Acidaminococcus fermentans DSM 20731: one gene and its partner. The protein of the gene in region 1 interacts with the protein of each later gene in a pairwise test. Links are inferred from orthologs where the notes say so. Each region holds a gene or a part of one and is shown in the gene's direction. Other genes may lie near its edges.

Evidence for each region.
Region 2: the proteins of rplI (region 1) and lon interact in binary tests that used the Escherichia coli proteins (3 or more experiments, as listed by UniProt). The link is inferred for Acidaminococcus fermentans DSM 20731 from one-to-one orthologs.

The regions. Positions count from the first base shown.
Region 1 is NC_013740.1:51,104-54,630, forward strand. Bases 266-3,264 are described here. They hold rplI (50S ribosomal protein L9), read left to right. Parts: upstream 266-1,538; coding sequence 1,539-1,991; downstream 1,992-3,264. Other genes in these bases: ACFER_RS00240 (DHH family phosphoesterase), read left to right, coding at 266-1,579; dnaB (replicative DNA helicase), read left to right, coding at 2,133-3,264. In the rest of the region: more of ACFER_RS00240, read left to right, coding at 1-265; more of dnaB, read left to right, coding at 3,265-3,464.
Region 2 is NC_013740.1:594,478-598,004, forward strand. Bases 238-3,236 are described here. They hold lon (endopeptidase La), read left to right. Parts: upstream 238-577; coding sequence 578-2,896; downstream 2,897-3,236. Other genes in these bases: clpX (ATP-dependent Clp protease ATP-binding subunit ClpX), read left to right, coding at 238-509; yihA (ribosome biogenesis GTP-binding protein YihA/YsxC), read left to right, coding at 2,898-3,236. Also shown: more of clpX, read left to right, coding at 1-237; more of yihA, read left to right, coding at 3,237-3,527.

The DNA.
Region 1 (3,527 bases):
CACGGACAATCCGGAGGAGGATACGGGCCTGGCCCTGTACCTGACGGATATCACCGACCGGGAACGGCAGAAAAAACGGTATGAGGAAGAACGGCCGGTGGTGGCCTATGTCCAGTTCGACAACTATGATGACGCCATGAAGGGCCTGAACGAAAATGAACGGGCCAGCCTGATCGTGGATGTGACCAAAGCCATCGGCGGCTGGGTGGAAGATGTCCATGGATATTTCCAGAAATATACGGAAGACATGTTTGTGGTGGGCATGAGCCGGAAGGGGCTTACGGATACCATCAGCAAGAAATTCCAGGTGCTGGACCGGGTCCGGGAAATCAAAAGCGGGAACCGGGTCAGCCCCACCATCAGTATCGGGGTGGCGGCGGATGGCCGGAACCTGGCGGAACTGAGCCAGAAGGCCCAGGCGGCCCTGGACCTGGCGCTGGGCCGGGGCGGGGACCAGGCGGTGGTCCAGCTGGGAGACGATATGAGCTTCTACGGGGCCCGGGGTTCCGTCCAGGCCAAGAATACCCGGGTACGGGCCCGGATCGTGGCCCAGGCCATCCATGAACTGATGGTCGGTGCGGACCAGGTGTTCATCATGGGCCATGTGAATGAAGACTACGATGCCCTGGGGGCGGCCATCGGGGTGGCCAAAATGGCCCTGACCCTGAACAAAAGCTGCTGCATCGTGGCCAGCGGCCAGGGGCCTTCCCTGAAGAAACTGGAAACGGTATCCAAGGACCAGAGTGACCGGTACCTGTCCCTGTTCGTCACGGAGGAAGAAGCACTGAAACGGATTTCCTCCGGCAGCATCCTGGTGCTGGTGGATCATCACCGGGCCATGCTCAGCGCATCGCCCAAAATCCTCCAGTCCATCCGCCGGCGGATCATCATCGATCATCACCGGCGGGCGGAAGACGCCATTACCGATGTGATGCTCCAGTATATGGAACCGTCCACTTCCTCCACCTGTGAGATGGTGACGGAAATCCTCCAGTATTTTGAAAACAAGCTGCAGCTTTCGGAAGTGGAAGCCACGGCCCTGTATGCAGGGATCCTGGTGGACACCAAGAATTTTGCGGTACAGACCGGGGAACGGACCTTCGAAGCGGCAGCCTTCCTGCGCCGGAACGGGGCGGATCCCCATATGGTTTCCCTGCTGTTCAAGGATGATGAACATACGGTGCTCACCCGGGCCCGGATCATCACCGAGATGAAACAGCCCCTGCCCGGGCTGGCTGTGGCGGTGCACCGGTGTTCCTGCCAGGACAAGGACACGCCGGTGATCGTGGCCCAGGCGGCGGATGAACTGCTGACCATGGATGACATCCGGGCCAGTGTGGTTTTCAGCCAGAACGAGAATGGAGTCAGCATCAGCGCCCGCAGTGACGGATCCGTCAATGTGCAGGTGATGATGGAAGAACTTGGCGGCGGCGGCCATCAGACCGTTGCCGGGGTCCAGGTGAAGGGCGTGACGGCGGAAGAACTGATGCCGAAGGTCCTTGAACTGGCCAAAGAACAAATGAAGGAGAGCGATACAGATGAAAGTAATCCTGCTGCAGGACATCAAGAAATTGGGTAAAAAAGGCGATATCATCGAAACGGCGGAAGGCTATGGCCGGAACTATCTGATTCCCCGGGGCATGGCGGAAGAAGCTACTTCCCGGAACCTGAACCAGGCCAAACAGGATATGCAGGTGGCCAAACACCGGGCTGCCCAGGCCCATGACGAAGCGGTGGTCCTGGCGGCCCAGCTGGAAAAAGTCACCCTGCACATGAAGGTGAAGGTGGGGGCCAACGGCAAGCTGTTCGGTTCCATTGCTTCCAAGGATGTGGCGGATGCCCTGCTGACTCAGACCGGCATGGAAGGGGTTGACCGGCGGAAAATCGAGATCCCGGAAACCATCAAGAGCCCGGGGGTATATACCGCTACGGCCAAACTGCTGCCGGATGTGTCTGCCAAATTCAAAGTGGTTGTAGAAACGGAAGAATAACAGAACAAACCCACCACCAGCCTACGGCTGGTCCCCTCCCTTGAAAAGGGCGGATAGACAGATCAACCGCTGTCTTGAGAGGGGGACTGCTGCCTTGGGGCAACGGTGGTGGGTTCTCTTTCAGGAAAGGAGGCCTGTCCTTTGGAAGAACGTATCCCACCCCAGAATATCGAGGCGGAACAAAGTGTGCTGGGAGCCATGCTGATCAGCCGGGAAGCCATCGACAAGGCGGGAGAAATCCTCAATGAGGATGATTTTTACCGTCCGGACGACCGGACCATCTTTTCGGCCATTATGGATCTCCACAGCCGCAATGAGGCGGTGGACCTGGTCACCGTCACGGAAGAGCTGCGGAGGCTGGGAAAACTGGATGCCATCGGGGGCACAGCGGCCATTACGGCCCTGAGCAATGCGGTGCCCACGGCAGCCAATGTGGTGTACCATGCCAAGATTGTGGAGGAAAAATCTCTCCGCCGGCAGCTGATCAATTCCGCAACGGAAGTGGCGGCCAGCGGCTATGAGGAAGACCAGGACATTGCCCAGACCATCGACCAGGCGGAACAGAAAATCCTGGCGGTGGCCAACCGGAAACATTCCGGGGGCGTGGTGAAGATCAAGGACATTGTGAAAAGCGCCATGGCCCGGATCGAAGAGCTGTATGACACTAAGGATGCCTTCACCGGTCTGCCCACCGGGTTTACGGATTTCGACAAGATGACCAGCGGTCTCCAGCCTTCGGATCTGATCATCGTGGCGGCCCGTCCTTCCATGGGGAAATCCTCCCTGGTGCTGAATATTGCGGAACATGTGGCGTTGGATGGGGGCAAATCCGTGGCCTTCTTTTCCCTGGAAATGAGCAAGGAGCAGCTGGTCCAGCGGCTTCTGTGCTCCCAGGCCCGGATCGACGCCTCCCGGCTGCGGATCGGCCAGCTCCAGGAAAGCGAATGGCCCAACCTGGTCAGTGCGGCGGACAAGCTCAGTGCCGCCAAGATCATGTTGGACGATACCCCGGGGATGACGGCACTGGAAATGCGGTCCAAGGCCCGGCGGTGGAAAAATGAAAACGGCCTGGATCTGATCATCGTGGACTATCTGCAGCTGATGCAGGGATCTTCCAAACGGGCCAGCGACAACCGGCAGCAGGAAATGAGTGACATCTCCCGGTCCCTGAAGGGACTGGCCCGGGAACTGAATGTGCCGGTGATCGCCCTGTCCCAGCTGAGCCGGAGCGTGGAACAGCGGACCAGCAAACGGCCCATGCTCAGTGACCTGCGGGAATCCGGGGCCCTGGAACAGGATGCGGATATCGTTTGCTTCATCTACCGGGACGATTATTACAACCAGGATACGGAACAGAAGAATGTGGCGGAACTGATCGTGGCCAAGCACCGGAATGGTCCGGTGGGCACGGTGCCGCTGTATTTCCGGAAAGACATTACCCGGTTCGAGGACCTGAGCCGGCGGCCGGAATGAATGGGGCTGCCATACAGCAGCCGTTTGTCAATTGTCAATTGCTGAAGGAGGGCAGCCGGGTTG
Region 2 (3,527 bases), 540 kb from region 1 along the record:
TGGAAAACGTGATCAACGCCCGGACCGGGAAAAAGAGCATGGGTTTCGGGGCGGAAATCCCCACCCAGGCAGAAAAGAAAAGCGAGAATCCCTTCCGGCAGGTGCTGCCGGAGGATTTCGTGAAGTATGGGCTGATCCCCGAATTCGTGGGACGGCTGCCGGTGGTGGTCACCCTGGACAACCTGGATGAAAAGGCACTGATCAAGATCTTGACGGAACCCAAGAACGCCCTGACCAAGCAGTATGAACATCTGCTGGCCATGGATCATGTGGAACTGGATTTCGAAGAAGGAGCCCTGAAGGCCATTGCCCACGAAGCCCTGGCACGGAATGCCGGCGCCAGAGGACTGCGTGCCATCATCGAAGGCATCATGAAGAATGTGATGTATGAGGTTCCCAGTCGGGACAATGTGGAAAAATGCATCGTGACAGCAGATGTGGTAACCAAACACAAGGACCCCAAGCTGCTGCTGAAGCAGGAAGATAACGATACAAGAAAGAATGCCTAGAGAAAAGGAAAAGGGGTGCTGGCATCCCTTTTCCCTTTTTCTCTATTCAGTAAGGACGGTGAAACAAGATGTTGGATGCCAATACTATGAGACTGCCGCTGCTGCCCCTGCGGGGAATCCTGGTTTTCCCGGGGATGATCATCAACCTGGATGTGGGCCGGGACCGCTCCATCCGGGCAGTGGAAAGCGCCATGAATATGGGAAAGCGGATCCTGTTGGTGACCCAGCGGTCCGCAGAAGAAAATGACCCTACCGCCAAGAGCCTGTACAATTTCGGCGTCATTGCGGAAATCAAGCAGCTGCTGAAGCTGCCCAACGGGGCTATGCGGATCCTGGTGGAAGGGCTGACCCGGGTGGAAGTGATCTCCGTGGTGGATGCCGTGGGGATGAACCTGGAAGCCTATGTGGCGGAACGGGAAGACGTGAACGACCACTCCAATGAAGTGGAAGCCCTGAAGCGGATGCTGGTGGAGACCTTTGAACAGTGGGTCCTGGCCAGCAAAAAAGTGAATACGGAAGTGCTGCTCACCTTCAAGGATCAGCCGGATCCCGGGAAGATCGCCGACATGATCGCCGGCTACCTGACCATTGACGTGGAGGAAAAGGAAAAACTCCTGGAAGCGGTCAATGTGAAGGACCGGCTCCACCTGCTCTATGGGTACCTGTGCAAGGAACTGGAAATCGTCAACCTGGAAAAGGACATTTCCCAGCAGGTGCGGAAACAGATCGAGCAGAACCAACGGGAATACTATCTGCGGGAACAGCTGAAAGCCATCAACAAGGAACTGGACGAAGGGGGCGAAAAAGGCTCCGAAGTCAAGGAATACCAGGAAAAGATGAAGAAGCTGAAGCTTCCTCAGGATGTCCAGGAAAAAATGGACAAGGAACTGGACCGTCTGTACAAAATGCCGCCCATGATGGCAGAAAGCGCCGTGATCCGGAATTACCTGGATACGGTGCTGAGCCTGCCCTGGGGGAAGATGACCCAGGACAACTACGACCTGAAGAAAGCTGCTGCGGTACTGGACAAGGACCATTACGGCCTGAAGAAAGTCAAGGAACGGATCCTGGATTATCTGGCGGTCCGGGCCCTGACCCAAAGCAATCGGGGACCCATCATCTGCCTGGTGGGGCCTCCCGGTGTGGGCAAAACCAGTCTGGCCCAGAGCATTGCCCGGGCAGTGAACCGGAAATTCACCCGGATCAGTCTGGGGGGCATCCGGGATGAAGCAGAAATCCGGGGCCACCGGAGGACCTACATCGGGGCCATGCCCGGCCGGCTCATCAACGGGATGATCGACTGCGGCACCGACAACCCGGTGTTCCTGCTGGACGAAGTGGACAAGATGGGGGCGGATTTCCGGGGCGACCCGGCCTCTGCCCTGCTGGAAGTGCTGGATCCGGAACAGAACAGCCATTTCAGCGACCACTATATCGAGTTTCCCTATGATATGAGCAACGTGTTCTGGATCGTTACCGCCAACACCGTGGAAACCATTCCCCCGGCGCTCCTGGACCGGCTGGAAGTCATCGAACTGTCCAGTTACACCGACGAGGAAAAACTGAAGATCGCCCAGCTCCATCTGCTGCCCAAGGAACGGAAGGCCAACGGCCTCACCGGAAAGCAGCTGAGCCTGGGCGCCGCTTCCATCCAGCACATCATCCGGGACTATACCCGGGAAGCCGGGGTCCGGAACCTGGAACGGAAGATTGCCACCGTATGCCGGAAAGCGGCACGGAAAATCGTGGAAGACGGAGTGGCCAAAGTCAGCGTCACCCCGGCCCATCTGAAAGACTACCTGGGGCCGGCCATTTTCCTGGAAAGCGACCTCCGGGCCCGGTCCGAAGTGGGGGTCTGCACCGGTCTGGCCTGGACCAGCGTGGGCGGCGAACTGCTGAAGATCGAAGTGGTGGTCTGCGAAGGCAAGGGCAAACTGGTCCTCACCGGCCAGCTGGGGGATGTGATGAAGGAAAGCGCCCAGGCGGCCTTTACCTACATCCGGTCCCGGGCCAAGGAACTGGGGCTGCCTGCTGACTTCAATGAGAAAGTGGATATCCACATCCATGTGCCGGAAGGGGCCATTCCCAAGGATGGGCCTTCCGCCGGGATCACCATGGCCACGGCTATGGAAAGCGCCCTGACCAAACGGAAGGTGAAGGCGGATCTGGCCATGACTGGGGAAATCACCATCACCGGCCATGTACTGCCCATCGGGGGCCTGAAGGAAAAGGTCCTGGCCGCCCACCGGTACCGGGTGAAGACCGTGCTGATCCCCCGCCAGAACCAGCAGGATCTGGAGGAAATCCCCGAAAAGGTCCGGAACGACATGACCTTTATTCCGGTGGACAGCATGGACCAGGTGACCAAACTGGCCCTGGAGGCATGATATGGCAGGAAAAGAATGGGACATCATCGGTGCTTCCTATGTGGCTTCGGCGGTGAAGGCCACCCAGTATCCCCAGGATACCATTGATGAAGTGGCGTTTATCGGACGGAGCAATGTGGGGAAATCATCCCTGCTGAATTCCCTGGCCCGGCGGAAAGGCCTGGCCAGGGTCAGCAGTTCTCCCGGCAAGACCCAGACCATCAATTTCTATTCCTTCCAGGCCAAACGGCAGCTGGAGGATGAACCGGAACGGCACACCTATTATGCGGTGGACCTGCCCGGGTATGGATTTGCCCGGACCAGCAAGGGAAACAAGGAACAGTGGTCGGCATTCATCTGCAAGTACATGGAGAACTCCCAGTATCTGAAACTGGTCTGTGTGCTGATGGATATCCGTCATGCACCTATGGAAAGTGACATCGACTGCTACCAGTGGCTGCTGAATCTGGGGCTGCCCATCATGGTGATCCTGACCAAAAGCGACAAGCTGAGCAAGGGAGCCGTGGCCAGCCAGAAGGCACTGTACAAGAAAACCTTTGGTCTGCGGGATGAGCAGATCATGACCTACAGTTCCACCAGCCATACCACACGGAAAGAACTGATCAACCGGATCATGGAGCATTTGGAATAA